DNA from 3 places in the Pseudomonas sp. LBUM1669 genome. Region 3 is predicted to be linked to each of the others. Evidence: predicted binding sites of a transcription regulator. Region 3 holds the regulator's gene; each other region holds the start of a gene.
The links. Region 3 encodes FliA, which starts transcription of late flagellar genes. Its sites were predicted from a motif close to CTAAAGTTTNNNNNNNNNNNGCCGNTAA; they were not measured.
Positions count from the first base shown of each region.

Region 1: flgM (flagellar biosynthesis anti-sigma factor FlgM) is a predicted target of FliA. The motif match lies at 2,279-2,306, and genes of this name have one in related genera.
Region 2: ACA051_RS14795 (methyl-accepting chemotaxis protein) is a predicted target of FliA. The motif match lies at 2,471-2,498, and genes of this name have one in related genera.

Region 1 is NZ_CP166784.1:4,727,738-4,732,907, reverse strand. Features, by position in the region: gene ACA051_RS21945 (MFS transporter) at 1-495, shown strand, start outside; gene ACA051_RS21940 (flagellar brake protein) at 561-1,307, opposite strand; gene ACA051_RS21935 (flagella synthesis protein FlgN) at 1,400-1,867, opposite strand; gene flgM (flagellar biosynthesis anti-sigma factor FlgM) at 1,916-2,242, opposite strand; gene flgA (flagellar basal body P-ring formation chaperone FlgA) at 2,408-3,169, opposite strand; gene ACA051_RS21920 (chemotaxis protein CheV) at 3,252-4,184, shown strand; gene cheR (protein-glutamate O-methyltransferase CheR) at 4,231-5,058, shown strand.
Region 2 is NZ_CP166784.1:3,155,135-3,160,304, reverse strand. Features, by position in the region: gene ACA051_RS14815 (LysR substrate-binding domain-containing protein) at 1-708, shown strand, start outside; gene ACA051_RS14810 (MmcQ/YjbR family DNA-binding protein) at 705-1,064, shown strand; gene ACA051_RS14805 (DUF1294 domain-containing protein) at 1,076-1,507, opposite strand; gene ACA051_RS14800 (undecaprenyl-diphosphate phosphatase) at 1,504-2,334, opposite strand; gene ACA051_RS14795 (methyl-accepting chemotaxis protein) at 2,626-4,260, shown strand; gene pnuC (nicotinamide riboside transporter PnuC) at 4,396-4,959, shown strand; gene ACA051_RS14785 (AAA family ATPase) at 4,956-5,170, shown strand, end outside.
Region 3 is NZ_CP166784.1:1,925,837-1,931,006, reverse strand. Features, by position in the region: gene ACA051_RS08935 (chemotaxis protein CheA) at 1-571, opposite strand, end outside; gene ACA051_RS08930 (protein phosphatase CheZ) at 626-1,414, opposite strand; gene ACA051_RS08925 (chemotaxis response regulator CheY) at 1,437-1,808, opposite strand; gene fliA (RNA polymerase sigma factor FliA) at 1,976-2,716, opposite strand; gene fleN (flagellar synthesis regulator FleN) at 2,713-3,543, opposite strand; gene flhF (flagellar biosynthesis GTPase FlhF) at 3,660-4,994, opposite strand; gene flhA (flagellar biosynthesis protein FlhA) at 5,006-5,170, opposite strand, start outside.

The sequences.
Region 1 (5,170 bases), 2.8 Mb from region 3:
GGGTTCTTCTGTTCGCTGGTGATGTTCTGCCTGTATCCGCTGGCCGTGGCGTTCTCCAATGACCACGTCGAAGGTGATCGTCGCGTGTCCCTGACCGCGATGTTGCTGGTGACCTACGGCGTTGGCGCCAGTATCGGGCCGTTGGTGGCCGGGGTCCTGATGAAGCTGTTTGGCAGCCACATGCTGTATGCCTTCTTCAGTTTCTTCGCGTTGGTGCTGGTGTGGCGGATTCGCCCGAAAGCCGTCACCAACCTGCACCAGGTCGAAGATGCGCCGCTGCATCACGTGGCCATGCCGGACAGCATGTCGAGTTCGCCGCTGGTGGCGTGCCTTGATCCGCGGGTCGATGAGCAAGTGGTGCAGGATCAGATGCAAAACCCGATCAACCCAGAACCTGCGCCTGAACCAGAGCCAGAGCCAGATCCCGAAACCGATCCGCCACCAGAAGACCCGGACACGGGGCGCGAGCAAAGCTTTACCGAGGCCAGGCCTTAAGCCTGCGCATAAAAAAACGGGCAGTCACCGCGAGGGACTGCCCGTTTTTTGTTGAAAGTGCCGTATTACATGTCGTCTTTGTCGAAGCGGCGCGCTTCACGCTGAAGCTGATAGACGAATCGTTCGACCTGGCGCTGCACCAGTCCGCTCATGTTGTGAAAGCGGATGCCGGCGAAGGTGGTGGAGATCCTTTCTTCGAAGTGCAGATAACGCAGTTCCACTGGCGCGGTCATGCTGCCAAAGGGCAGGTCGGCAATAAAGCGGTCGTAGACCTGACCCAATTGCAGCCTGGCGGTGATGTCACCTTCAAAGCGCAGCTTGCAGCCAGTGGCGGAAATGTCGAGCAGCTTGCCTCTGATCGGGAACTTGAGCTTTTCACCGCCCAGTTCGACATCCACCAGTTGCGCCAGCTTCAACGCAGCCCGGAAGGCATTGCGGCGCTGGTGGTAGACCACTTCATCGGGGAGAGTGCCACGGTAGCAGCGACCGCCACCGGACTCATCGATGGTCAGCGTGCCATTGCTTTCCCACGCAATGCGCACGCCCTCGTGGAATCCTTCAACCCGAAATGATTCGCCGGCCAGCAGATAGCGTTCGCCATCGCGAGGGACCATCTCATCCAGGGCAATCATGTTGCCGTCACGGTCGACGTCTACCAGATAGCTCTGGAAGCGCTGGTTACGTTCGTGGAACGTGATGATCAGCGGGTCATGGCTCTCTTGCAGCTGCCGCAGGTTACCGGCGATCTCCATCGGCGTGGATAGCACCTTGGGTGGCTGCGGAGAATCTTCCGCGTTTAAGGCATTGAACACGGTTCATCATTCTCCAGACAAAATATGACTGCGACTTGCCAGCATACTGCCAGCATGTGAGGCGTCTTGATAGAGCGTGCTCATTAACAGGCTCAAGCCTGACTAAGCGGGCGCGGCTTCGCTAGCTTGGAGGTTGATCCGCGGGCATCGTAAAGCGCTGGCGGTTCGCCGCCGGTGAGGATTTTCAGCTGATTGGCCGTGGCGGCCTGCTGGACCAGGATCGACTGGCCATTATTGACGTTGGCCGCTTGGCATTGAGCCAGCAGATCGGTCAGTTTCTCGCTCTGTTCCAGCAATTGATCGCCGATGCTCGACTGGCTGGCAAGTTGCTCCAGGCCACTACGATCGGTCGGCAGATTCAGGCTGGCGAGGATTTCACTGCGCTTGCGGCCATGCTGTTCAAGCAGAATGATCATTGCCTGTTTCTGCGCCAGAATATCTTCGAGCAGCGGCATGTCGCGACCGTGCAAGGCGAGGGACTCGGTTTGCAGTAACTCCAGCAAGTATTGCGCTGGAGCAAAGTCGTCGGTGATCAGTTGCAGTAAATTAGTGTCGTGCATGGCTGGCCTTGGGGTTTAAGCGTCCAAAAGCCTGGCGCAGGCCGTGGCCTAGCGCTGGGCTTCGAAGTTGAGCAGTTTGCTGGCTACACGGTTGCTGTCGACTTTATAGCTGCCATCGGCAATCGCTGCTTTCAACTCGGCCACGCGGGCGTTGTCGACGGCAGGCTGATCGCGCAGCTTGTCAGTGACCTTCTGCAACTGTTGAGCCTCATTGCTGAGGTGTACCGATTCCCCGCTTTTGGCTGTACTGGCCTGTTCGGCCGGGGTATTCAGCGGCGCGGATTTGCCGGTTTCGGCGGTTTCCTTCGCGGTGCTGGTACGCGTACTACCGGTAAGTGACGAGGAGCTGTTCAAACGGCTGAAATCGATGACCATGATAAAAAACCTCTGGGTATTTGGACGCTTGCCATGTTTTCGGCTCTCCCTGCGAAAACTTTAGGCCCATTTATCAATGAGCTTGCATGCGCCAGCGCTTGTCCTGCCTGCGGCACAGTTTAGGGAACAGCCGGGCGGCGCGCCATCTTTCACCAGCAGATCGTACTACATGGCCACTTCCACCTGGCCCGGCGCGGTGACTTGCGCCTTGATGACCCGTTGGGAGTTGAGGTTTTTCACACGAATCTGTTCACGCAGGCCGCCATTGGACAGCGCCTCGCCTGGCATACGCACGCTGAGCGTACCACTGTGGGCGGTAATCACCACTTGATCGCCCTTGCTGATGACTTCCGCCTGTTCGAGATGGACCAGCGTCAGGACCTGATTAGCGACCGTTGGTCGGGTAAGTTTCTGCCCGACAGCCTGTTCCAGGGAGGTGAAATAACCCTGGTTGATCAAGCTGATATCCCGCTCGCGCAACATGACATCGCCGGGCTCGATGACCCCGGCGCGTTTGAGCGGCCGAGTGGTGGTGACAACGTCCCGAAACAGGCGGACTTGAGCGGGTACGAAGACTGTCCAGGGTGATGTGCTGTCGCAGCGGACCTTGACTGTGACCCGCCCGATCGGGGTCGCCGGGCTCTCCAGGGTGGCTGTCAATTCCTTGTCGCACATGGGCATGCGCAGTCGCGGATCGAGCTGGTTGACCTCGATTTCGTAGCGTCCTTCCGTTTGACTGGTGGCCAAATAGTCTTCTACGGTGAACTCAAGAAAGCCCTGAGTGACGCCGATAAGCATGTCAGGCAAGGTAACCGCGTCAGCAAGGGCAGGGCTGCCAGCGTTGAACAGGCAGACGGCCGACATCGCGCAAAGCAATTTGCGGGTCATTGATGTCAGGCGTCGGAAAAATGTCGGTTCTGTGTTCATAAGAGTTAAAAAGCAAGCGCCGTGCCGTTTAGCAATGAACGTGCGTCGCAACACACTTAAGCGTTGGTGTAGGAGTCTGTGCATGGCTGGTGTAATGGATGCAGTAAACCAGCGCACGCAACTGGTTGGGCAGAATCGCCTTGAGCTGTTGTTGTTCCGTCTCGACGGTCAGCAGCTGTATGGGATCAACGTGTTCAAGGTTCGGGAAGTGCTGCAATGCCCCAAACTGACCCTGATGCCCAAGTCCAGTCCTGTCGTGTGCGGTGTGGCAAATATCCGGGGGGCGACCATTCCGATTCTTGATCTGGCAATGGCGACCGGCTCCGGGGCACTTAAAGATCAAAGCAAACCGTTCGTGATCATCACGGAGTACAACACCAAGACCCAGGGTTTCCTGGTGCGATCGGTGGAGCGCATCGTCAACATGAACTGGGAGGAGATTCATCCGCCACCCAAGGGCACGGGACGCGATCATTACCTGACGGCTGTGACTCGGGTCGACAATCAGTTAGTCGAAATCATCGACGTCGAGAAAGTGCTGGCGGAAGTGGCGCCGACACCGGAAGCGATTTCGGTCGGCGTGGTGGATGTCGAAACCCAGCACAAGGCGCTGTCCTTGCGGGTATTGACGGTCGATGACTCGTCGGTGGCGCGCAAGCAGGTGACTCGTTGCCTGCAAACGGTCGGCGTCGAAGTGGTGGCATTGAACGACGGCAGGCAAGCGCTGGATTACTTGCGCAAGCTGGTCGATGAGGGCAAGAAGCCGGAAGAAGAGTTCCTGATGATGATTTCCGACATCGAGATGCCGGAGATGGACGGGTACACCCTGACGGCCGAGATCCGCAACGACCCGCGCATGCAAAAGCTTCATATCATCCTGCATACTTCGTTGTCGGGTGTATTCAATCAGGCAATGGTCAAGAAGGTCGGCGCGGATGACTTCCTTGCCAAATTCCGTCCTGATGACCTGGCATCCCGGGTAGTTGACCGGATCAAAGCAGCAGATATCAGCTAGGGGCCTTCTGCCCCTGGTGGTTAACACGATTTAAGAGGCGGCATCTTTGTCTACGGGTAATTTGGATTTCGAACAGTTCCGGGTATTCCTGGAAAAAGCCTGTGGCATTTTGCTCGGTGAAAACAAGCAGTACCTGGTCTCGAGCCGTCTCAACAAACTGATGGAGCAGCAGGGCATCAAGTCCTTGGGTGAGCTGGTTCAGCGCATCCAGACCCAGCCGCGCAGCGGTTTGCGCGAGATGGTGGTGGATGCGATGACCACCAACGAAACCCTGTGGTTTCGTGACACCTATCCGTTTGAAGTCTTGAAGAACAAGGTGTTGCCCGAAGCGATCAAGGCGGCCCCCGGCCAGCGTCTGCGGATCTGGTCGGCGGCGTGCTCGTCGGGTCAGGAACCGTATTCGCTGTCGATGTCCATCGATGAGTTCGAGCGGGTCAACATGGGGCAGTTGAAGATGGGTGCGCAGATTGTCGCGACTGATCTGTCCGGCACCATGCTGACCAACTGCAAGACCGGCGAGTACGACAGCCTTGCCATCGGCCGTGGTCTGTCGCCCGAGCGCCTTCAGCGTTACTTCGACCCCAAAGGGCCGGGACGCTGGGCCATCAAAGCGCCGATCAAAAGCCGCGTGGAGTTTCGCTCGTTCAACCTGCTGGACAGCTACGCAGCCCTGGGCAAGTTCGACATCGTGTTCTGCCGCAACGTGCTGATCTACTTTTCCGCCGAGGTGAAGAAAGACATCCTGTTGCGCATTCACAGCACGCTCAAGCCGGGCGGTTATCTGTTCCTGGGCGCCTCCGAAGCGCTGAACGGTTTGCCGGATCATTACCAGATGGTCCAGTGCAGCCCGGGGATCATTTACCAGGCGAAGTGATGGGTTGGCAGCATCAAAAAACGGGAGTCCTCAGGGGCTCCCGTTTTTTTTGCCCGATGATTTCCCACGAGCGCCGCACCCCCTGTAGGAGCGAAGCTTGCCCGCGAAGGCG
Region 2 (5,170 bases), 1.2 Mb from region 3:
CACTGTCAGGCGATGCTGCTGGAAGCCGAGATGGCCGATGAAGCCGTGGCCAGTATGTCCAGCGAACCCCGAGGACGCTTGCGGGTGTCCTGCCCCGTCGGGCTGGCCCACGAAATGCTGCCGACGGTGATCAGTCGATTCCTCGAAAAACACCCCCAGGTACAACTGGAAGTCATGCTGCTCAATCGCCGGGTCGACCTGGTGACCGAAGGCGTCGATGTCGCCCTGCGTGTCCGTGAGTTGGGCGATGAAGATCCGCTGCTGGTGACCCGTCGCTTGCGCCAGGCGCAGATGGCGATGGTCGCCAGCCCGGCCTTCCTGCACGGCCGTGAGATCAACCATCCCGAAGACCTGAAAACCTTGCCGGTGCTCGGCGCGCTGGAAGCCGACCGCATGGTGCACATTCGCATGCTCGATCAGCAGGGCAAAAGCTACGACTTGAGCCTGGAAGCTCGATTGGGCATCGACGATTTCATCGTGCGCAAGGCCTGCACGCTCGCCGGCCAGGGGTTCACCATGCTGCCGATGATGTACTGCGAACAGGAACTGGAAAATGGTTCGCTGGTGCAGCTACTGCCCGACTGGTCGTTGCCTGGCGGCTGGCTGCAAGCGGTCTACCCTCATCGGCGCGGGGTGATGCCGGCCGTGCGGGCCTGGATCGACCATCTGATCGAATCATTCAATGCCTGTGGGGACCGATTGATATGAAGGCTGGACGCATGAGCGAAGAGGACGTCGCGCAATTCTGTCTCGCGCTGCCCGGCGCGCGGGAAGACTACAAATGGGGAGGCGTTCGAGTGTTTTCGATTGCCGGGAACAAGATGTTCGCCTTGCAGAACCTGCGCGGCGACTCCTTGGCGTTCAAGGTCGACAAGGATCTGTTTCTCGGGCATTGCGACCGCCCGGGCATTCACCCGGCGCCGTACCTGGCGCGGGCTCAGTGGATCATCATGCAAACGCCCTACCCGCTGGGCCCCGAGGAACTGCAGGCGTTGCTGAAACGTTCCCACCAATTGGTGGTGAGCAAGCTACCCAAGCGCACCCAGGTCAGCTTGCTGCTTTAAAATCCTTTCTTTTAGAACAATGCAAACAGATGGGCGCCGAGGAACAGCTGGTCGATCCAGAACACCTGGTGCATCAGCACAATGAGCCAGAACACCAGCTGAAACGAGACCTTGCGGGTCTTGTGCCGAAACACTTGCTGGGCCAGCAAGGCACCCGGCCAACCGCCCGCCAGCTCCACCGCGTGCAACACGTTCTCCGGTGTCCGCCAGCTGTCGGCGCGAGCCTTGCGCTTGTCGCTCCAGTACAGAAAGAACGCCAGCACGCTGACGATACCGTAGGCCGCCAGCGGAATCAGCGATACCCCCTGCAGCCACAACGACATCGAGCCCGTCAGCGGCAGCGCGCACAGGATCGCCAACACCAGCAGTTTCAGCCGAGGATGCTGGACCCGCTCGCCCCCGGACCTGCGTCCGGGGTTGTTGCGCGCGCTGCAGTCATTCATGGGCGTGCGGCGGCCCAATCGACCCAACCGAACTGCCAGGTGGCCAGGATGAACAGGCCGAACGCGATGCGATACCAGGCGAACGCCGCGTAGCTGTGAGTGCCGATGAACACCAGCAAGCCTCTGACGGCAATCATCGCGAAGATGAACGCGGTGACGAACCCGATCGCGAACACCGGAAGATCAGCCGGCACGAACAGGTCGCGGTATTTGTAGCCTGAATACACCGCCGCACCGACCATGGTCGGCATCGCCAGGAAGAACGAGAACTCGGTGGCCGTCTTGCGCGACAGCCCGAACAACAAGCCGCCAATGATGGTCGAGCCAGAACGCGAGGTCCCGGGAATCATGGCCAGGCACTGGGCGAAACCGACTTTCAAGGCGTCTTTCCAGGTGATTTCGTCGACCGTGTGGGCATGCACTTCGTGCTGACGCTGCTCCGCCCACAACATCACGACCCCACCCACGACCAAGGCCGTGGCTACGGTGATCGGGTTGAACAGGTATTCGTGGATCAGATCGGCAAAAATCACCCCCAACACCACTGCGGGCAGGAAAGCGATCAACAGGTTTGCGGTAAAACGCCGGGCGTTTGGTTGTGTCGGCAAGCCGACGACCACGTCGAAGATCTTGCGGCGAAACTCCCACACCACCGCAAGGATCGCCCCGAGCTGGATAATGATATTGAAGGCCATGGCGCGCTCGCCACCAAAGTTGAGCAAGTCCGCCACAATGATTTGGTGGCCGGTACTGGAAATGGGCAAAAACTCCGTCAGCCCTTCTACAACGCCTAGAATCAATGCCTGCAAGGCGGTCCAAAGTTCCATCAATCCCCCAAAGGCGATGCGCCAAGGCATGCCCCATTAGTTTTTTTTAAGCGTTCATCGCGCCAAGCGTAGCTGAAGTCCCGCGCGCAAAGGATCCAGACGGAGCGGTAAAAATTCCGTGAAAAATCAACTTGGATTCAGGTTTTTCCGCGCGGGGCCGAAATCCTATCAGACAAGCCCGGATAACGCTGCCGCGTAATGAGACTTGGGTCGCATATGCCCGACCGGCAAAGCATGGTTGGATGCTGGCAATCGTTTATTACAAGAAAAAGAAATCGGAGTGACAGCGTTATGAACACCTTGCGCAGTGTGTCGATCAGCCGACGCTTGTGGCTCATCTTGGTCGTGTCGGTGGTGATGTTACTGACTTTGGGCGTGTTGATGCTCAAGCAGATCCATAGCGACCTTTACCAAGCAAAAGCCCAGAAAACCCAGCACGTGGTGCAGACCGCCAGCGGCATTCTGACTTACTACCACGGCCTGGAAACCGCCGGCACGCTCACCCGCGATGCCGCTCAGAAGCAGGCGCTGACCACCGTGCGCGGGCTGCGTTATGACCAGAACGACTATTTCTGGATCAACGATCTGACGCCAGTGATGGTGATGCACCCCGCCAACCCAAAACTCGATGGGCAGAACCTCTCGGCAATACGCGACCCGGACGGTTTTGCACTGTTCAACGAAATGGTGGCCGTCGCCAAGGCGAAAGGCGCTGGCACGGTCAACTACCGCTGGCCTAAGCCGGGCGCCAGCGACCCGGTCGGAAAAACCTCCTACGTCAAATTGTTCGAACCTTGGGGCTGGGTGATCGGCTCCGGCGTGTACATCGATGACATGCAGGCCGAGTTCTATGGCCAGGTCTGGAAAGCGTCTTTTGTCGGCCTGGTGATTGCGCTGATCATGGCGTTGCTGGTGATCATGATCGCTCGCAGCATCGTGCGTCCGCTGCAGGCCACGGTGAACGCCATGGCCAATATCGCCAGCGGTGAAAGCGACCTGACCCGCAACCTCGACACCCATGGCCAGGATGAAGTCACTCAGTTGGCCCGGCATTTCAATGCCTTCACCGCCAAACTGCGCCTGGTCATCAGTGAGTTGCAAGTGTCCGCCAGTGCCCTGGGACAGTCGTCCAGAGAACTGGGCAACGACGCCACCCAGGCCCAGCAACGCAGTCAGCAACAGTCCCAGCAAATGGAGCTGGTGGCGACCGCGATCAACGAAGTGACTTATGGCGTGCAGGACGTGGCCAAGAATGCCGAGCATGCGGCCAGCGAAATGCGCGATGCCGAATCCCAGGCGCAGCAGGGGCAGATCAACATTGATGGCAGCTTGCAGCAGATCGACAAACTGTCCGGCACCATCGATCAAGCCGTGGAAGTGATTCGCACCCTGGCGGCTGAAAGCACCCAGATTGGCAGTGTCCTGGAGGTGATCCGCTCCATCGCCGAGCAAACCAACCTGCTGGCCCTCAACGCCGCCATCGAGGCCGCCCGTGCGGGTGAGCAAGGTCGAGGCTTTGCGGTGGTGGCCGATGAAGTGCGCCTGTTGGCCCAGCGTACCCAGAAGTCCACGGCGGAAATCCAGTCGATGATCGAACGCCTGCAAACGCACTCCGAAGCGGCGGTCAAAGTGATCGGCGACAGCAGCCGAGCCTCGCAACTGACCATCGAACAGGCCGGTCTGGCCGGCGCCAGCCTGAATGCAATCGGCCAGGCGCTGCGCAACCTCAACGGGCTGAACGCATCGATCGCCAGTGCGACCCTGCAACAAGCCCATGTGGTGGAAGACATCAATCAGAATGTCACCCAGGCCGCGGGGTTATCCCACAGCACCGCACTGGCAGCGGAGCAGTCGAGCGTGGCCAGTGTGCGGCTCAAGGACTTGAGCGAGCAGTTGAACGGCCTGCTCAAACAGTTCCGGGTGTAACAACACCCTTGTAGCAGCTGCCGAACGCAGCCTCGCGCTGCTCGGCAGCTGCTACAGACCGCGTGAGCCGGTTCTACTTGGCGTCGCCTGCCGGTACAATCCGCCACCCTCTTTCGTTTTCCCCAAGGAACCTCCATGTCCGGGCTTGAACTGTTTGCCGCCACCCTCGGCGTGATTGCCGTCTGGTTGACGGTCAAACAGAACCCTTGGTGCTGGCCCATCGGCCTGGTCATGGTGCTGCTTTATAGCTGGATCTTTTTTGAAGTGAAGCTGTATTCGGACATGCTCCTGCAAGTGATCTACGCCGCTCTACAGCTCTACGGCTGGTGGCAATGGACCCGCGCGGGTGAGGCGAATACCGGCCGGCAGGTCAGCCGGCTCGATGGGAAATCGATAGCATTGGGCCTTGCGGCCGGCGCCCTCGGCAGTCTGCTGCTGGGCGCCGCCATGGCGCACTGGACAGATGCCGCCCAGCCGTGGCTTGACGCCGCGCTGACCGGGTTCAGCCTTGTGGCGCAGTTATGGATGGCGCAAAAACGCGTGCAATGCTGGCCGTTGTGGATCGCCGTCGATGTGATTTTCGTCGGGCTGTTCATTTATAAAGACATGTACTTGACCGCCGCCCTCTATGCACTGTTCCTGCTGCTGGCCGTTCAAGGTTGGCGTGAATGGCGCGCCGACCCGGCCTTGCGCGCATGAAGGTGCTGGTGCTCGCGGGCCCGGAATCCAGCGGTAAAAGCTGGCTTTCAGGCGAGATTCACGCCAATTTTGGCGGCATATTGGTCGGTGAGTACGTTCGGCACTTTATCGAAAGCGAAGCCCGCGAAACCCGCTACGATGACATTTCATCGATTGCGCATGGCCAGCTGACGTGGGAAGACGAAGCACGTGCCAGGCAACCGTCACTGCT
Region 3 (5,170 bases):
TTTCGTCGCTGGCCGCGGACTCGGCAGCCGCCACTGGAGCAACCGCCGGCGCTTCGGCTTGAGCCTTGACGGCGTTCAGCGAGTCCAGCAGTTGTTCAAATTCGTTATCAGTGATGTCGCCCGATTCTTCAGCGGCAGGTGCTTCGACCACTTCAGCCACCGGTGCAGATTCATCAGCTGTTTGCGGCTCGGCCAGACGGGCCAGTGCCGCGAGCAATTCAGGCGTGGCAGCCGTAATCGGGCTGCGTTCGCGAACTTCGGTGAACATGCTGTTCACTGCGTCCAGCGCTTCGAGAACCACGTCCATCAGTTCCGAGTCGACGCGACGTTCACCCTTGCGCAGGATGTCGAACACGTTCTCGGCGATGTGACAGCACTCCACCAGCTCGTTGAGCTGGAGGAAGCCGGCGCCCCCTTTTACAGTGTGAAAACCGCGAAAAATTGCATTGAGCAAATCCGCATCATCCGGTCGGCTTTCAAGCTCGACCAGCTGTTCGGACAGTTGCTCTAGAATCTCGCCGGCCTCAACCAGGAAATCCTGAAGGATCTCTTCATCGGCGCCGAAGCTCATTAAGGGGGTGCTCCTACAGGTCTAAAAACCTAAAAAACCTAAAATGCTAAAACTCTAAAATCCTAGGCTGGATAACAAATCGTCCACATCGTCCTGACCGGACACAACGTCTTCTCTTTTATCGGCATGAATCTGCGGACCTTCACCCTGAGAGAGATGTTTTTGCGGATCTTTTTCAGCAAGCATCGCATCACGGTCATGTTCGATACCCGCAAAGCGGTCTACCTGACTGGCCATGAGCACGAGCTTGAGCAGGTTGCTTTCAACTTCGGTGACCAATTGGGTCACGCGCTTGATCACCTGACCGGTGAGGTCCTGGTAATCCTGGGCCAACAGAATGTCGTTGAGGTTGCTCGACACCGTGCGATTGTCATCGCTGCTGCGCGTCAGGAAACCGTCGACGCGCCGGGCCAGTTCGCGGAACTCTTCAGCCCCGACTTCGCGACGCATGAACCGCCCCCAATCCGTGCTCAACGCCTGGGCTTCTTCGCTCAGGCGGTTGACCAGCGGCGTGGCGTTTTCCACCAGGTCCATTGTGCGGTTGGCGGCGGCCTCGGTCAGCTTGACCACATAACCCAGACGCTCGGTGGCGTCCGTGATCTGCGACACTTCCTCGGCTTGCGGCATGTTTGGGTCAATCTGGAAATTGACGATCGCGCTATGCAGCTCGCGAGTGAGCTTGCCCACTTCCTGATACAGGCCGCGGTCACGGGTCTGATTGAGCTCATGGATAAGTTGCACAGCGTCGCCGAACCTGCCTTTTTCAAGGCTTTCGACCAGTTCGACCGCGTGTTTTTTCAGGGTCGATTCAAAATCGCCCAGTGAAGATTCTTTATGCTCCATAGCTCCCCCGTGGCGCAGTGGATCAACCGATGCGTTCGAAAATCTTCTCGATTTTTTCTTTCAACGCCTGGGCCGTGAAGGGTTTGACCACATAGCCGTTAACACCGGCCTGTGCCGCTTCGATAATCTGCTCGCGCTTGGCTTCGGCAGTCACCATCAGCACCGGCAGGTGCTTGAGCTTTTCATCGGCGCGCACGTGACGCAGCAGATCGATACCGGTCATGCCAGGCATGTTCCAGTCCGTTACCAGAAAGTCGATGCTCCCGCTGTTGAGAACCGGAATGGCGGTAGTGCCATCGTCGGCCTCGACCGTGTTGGTGAACCCAAGGTCACGCAACAGGTTTTTTATGATCCGCCGCATCGTTGAGAAGTCATCAACGATGAGGATTTTCATGTTCTTGTCCAATTCGACCTCCAAGCAGTCTTAAACGCGCCCAGCACCTGGACGCGCCATTTCAATCAATCCGGCAATCCACTCGATGACTGTCTGGAGCACAACAGATCGCGACCGGTGCAGTTCAACACTCCACCGGCCTCGTTCGCAGTGTCCCCACACTGCCTTCAGCGCGCTCGCCACTCCCCCAAACGCCCCCGCAAACGGGCCGCGCACTGGCTATGTAACTGGCTGACCCGCGATTCGCTGACCCCCAGGACCTCACCGATTTCCTTGAGGTTCAGCTCTTCGTCGTAGTACAGCGCCAACACCAGTCGCTCACGCTCCGGCAAATTGGCAATCGCGTCCGCCAGCGCGGCCTGGAAGCGTTCATCTTCCAGATCGCGTGACGGCTCAAGATGTGCACTCGCGCCATCCTCGTGCAGCCCTTCGTGTTCGCCGTCCTGCAACAGATCGTCGAAACTGAATAACCGGCTGCCCAGGGTGTCGTTCAAAATCCCGTAATAATCGTCGAGACTCAATTGGAGTTCGGCCGCAACCTCATGATCTTTAGCGTCACGACCGGTTTTAGCTTCAATCGAGCGAATTGCGTCGCTGACCATGCGGGTATTGCGGTGAACCGAACGTGGCGCCCAGTCCCCCTTACGCACTTCATCGAGCATCGCGCCGCGGATTCGAATGCCCGCGTAGGTCTCGAAACTCGCGCCTTTGCTGGCGTCATATTTGGTCGACACTTCAAGCAGGCCGATCATCCCGGCCTGGATCAGGTCTTCAACCTGAACACTGGCCGGCAGACGGGCCAGCAAGTGGTAAGCAATGCGTTTGACCAGTGGCGCGTAACGCTCGATCAGCTCGTACTGCGCGTCACGTGCCGACTTCTTGTAGAGGTTGTAGCCACTGGCTGTCATAGGACGGGTCCTGCGGTCTGTTGCACGAGGCGCTCGACGAAAAACTCCAGGTGCCCACGCGGGTTGGCAGGCAGCGGCCAGGTGTCGACCTTCTGCGCGATCGCCTTGAACGCCAGGGCGCACTTGGAACGAGGGAAGGCTTCGTAGACGGCGCGCTGCTTCTGCACGGCCTTGCGCACGCTTTCGTCGTATGGCACTGCGCCGACGTATTGTAGGGCGACGTCGAGGAAGCGATCTGTGACCTTGGTCAACTTGGCGAACAGGTTGCGACCTTCCTGCGGGCTCTGAGCCATGTTGGCCAGGACGCGGAAGCGGTTCATGCCGTAATCGCGGTTCAGCAGTTTGATCAGCGCGTAGGCATCGGTGATCGAGGTCGGCTCGTCGCACACCACCAGCAAGACTTCTTGTGCTGCGCGAACGAAACTGACTACCGAGTCACCAATACCCGCAGCGGTGTCGATCACCAATACGTCGAGGTTGTCGCCGATATCGCTGAAGGCCTGGATCAGGCCGGCGTGCTGGGCCGGGCTCAGATGAACCATGCTCTGCGTGCCGGACGCGGCCGGAACGATGCGAATACCGCCAGGGCCCTGCAACAGAACGTCGCGCAGCTCACAGCGGCCTTCGATCACGTCGGCCAGGGTACGTTTGGGTGTCAGCCCCAACAGGACGTCGACGTTCGCCAGCCCCAGATCGGCGTCCAGCAGCATGACGCGCCGGCCGAGTTCAGCTAGAGCCAGGGACAAGTTCACTGACACGTTAGTCTTCCCGACGCCACCTTTGCCGCCGGTCACCGCGATCACCTGTACGGGATGCATGCTGCCCATGTTATTTCTTTACCTTGTCTTGCATAGACGGAGGCCACATTACTGGCTGCGCGCTCATAAAATGAACAATGCATGGCAGACCATCGATGTAGGTACAAAAACTGTTCATTAGTACCTCAGCCAACCTGCTTGGTCGGGCTGTGGTAAATATCAGCGAACATGTCAGCCATGGCTTCTTCGCTGGGTTCTTCTTGCATTTGCACGCTTACGGCGCGACTGACCAACTGATGACGACGCGGCAGATGCAAATCATCCGGAATACGCGGGCCATCGGTCAGGTAAGCCACCGGCAATTCATGACTGATCGCCAGGCTCAACACCTCGCCCAGACTTGCCGTTTCATCCAGTTTAGTCAGGATGCAGCCAGCGAGCCCGCAGCGCTTGTAACTGTGATAAGCGGCCGTTAGAACCTGTTTCTGGCTGGTGGTTGCCAAAACCAAATAATTTTTTGACTTGATGCCACGTCCGGCCAGGCTTTCGAGCTGCATACGCAGGGCTGGATCGCTGGCCTGAAGCCCGGCGGTATCGATCAGCACCACGCGTTTGCGCAACAACGGATCCAGCGCCTGCACCAGCGATTGGCCCGGATCGACATGGGTTACCGACACGTTGAGAATCCGGCCCAGCGTCTTCAATTGTTCCTGAGCACCGATACGGTAGCTGTCCATGCTCACCAGCGCGATGTTTTGCGCGCCGTATTTGAGCACGTAGCGGGCCGCGAGCTTGGCCAGGGTGGTGGTCTTGCCCATGCCGGCAGGGCCGACCATGGCAATCACGCCGCCCTCTTCCAGTGGCTCGACTTCCGGAGTGGCAATCATCCGCGCCAGGTGTGCCAGCAACATGCGCCAGGCCTGACGGGGCTCGTCAATGTCGGCAATCATCGCCAGCAAGTCGCGAGACAACGGGCCGGACAGGCCGATGCGTTGCAGGCGACGCCAAAGATTGGCCTGGGCCGGACGGCTGCCTTGCAGCTGATTCCAGGCCAGGGAGCCGAGTTGTACTTCCATCAGTTCGCGCAGGCTGTTGAGTTCGAAACGCATCGAATCGAACGCCCGTGGATCGAAGCCCCCAGCGGCAGGTGCCGGGGCTGGCGCCGAGCGACGAGGTTCGGCATACGTCGGCTCGATCAGCGGCTCGGCGGCGGTCAACGGCAGGCCGGCGAACAACTGGCGATTGGTGGTCTTGTCGCCTTCGGTTTCGCCTTCGCCACGCAGGCTCAATTCGGCCTGGGCGGTGACGATCCGCGACTGGGTCTTGCGCAGCTCATCCTCGAGTTCCATGTTCGGAACACGCGGGGCCAGCGCCGACAATTTGTAATCCAGGGCAGCCGTCAGCTCGACACCACCGGCGATCCGGCGATTGCCAATAATGGCGGCATCAGCGCCCAGCTCATCACGAACCAGTTTCATGGCCTGACGCATATCGGCGGCGAAAAAACGCTTAACTTGCATAAACCACTACCTCAGCCGTTGGGCCCTACTGTCGCAACGATGGTCACTTGCTTGTTGTCAGGAATTTCCTGGTAAGCCAACACATGCAAACCCGGGACTGCCAGTCGGCCGAATCGCGAAAGCATCGCGCGAACCGGACCGGCCACCAGCAAAATCACCGGTTGACCTTGCATTTC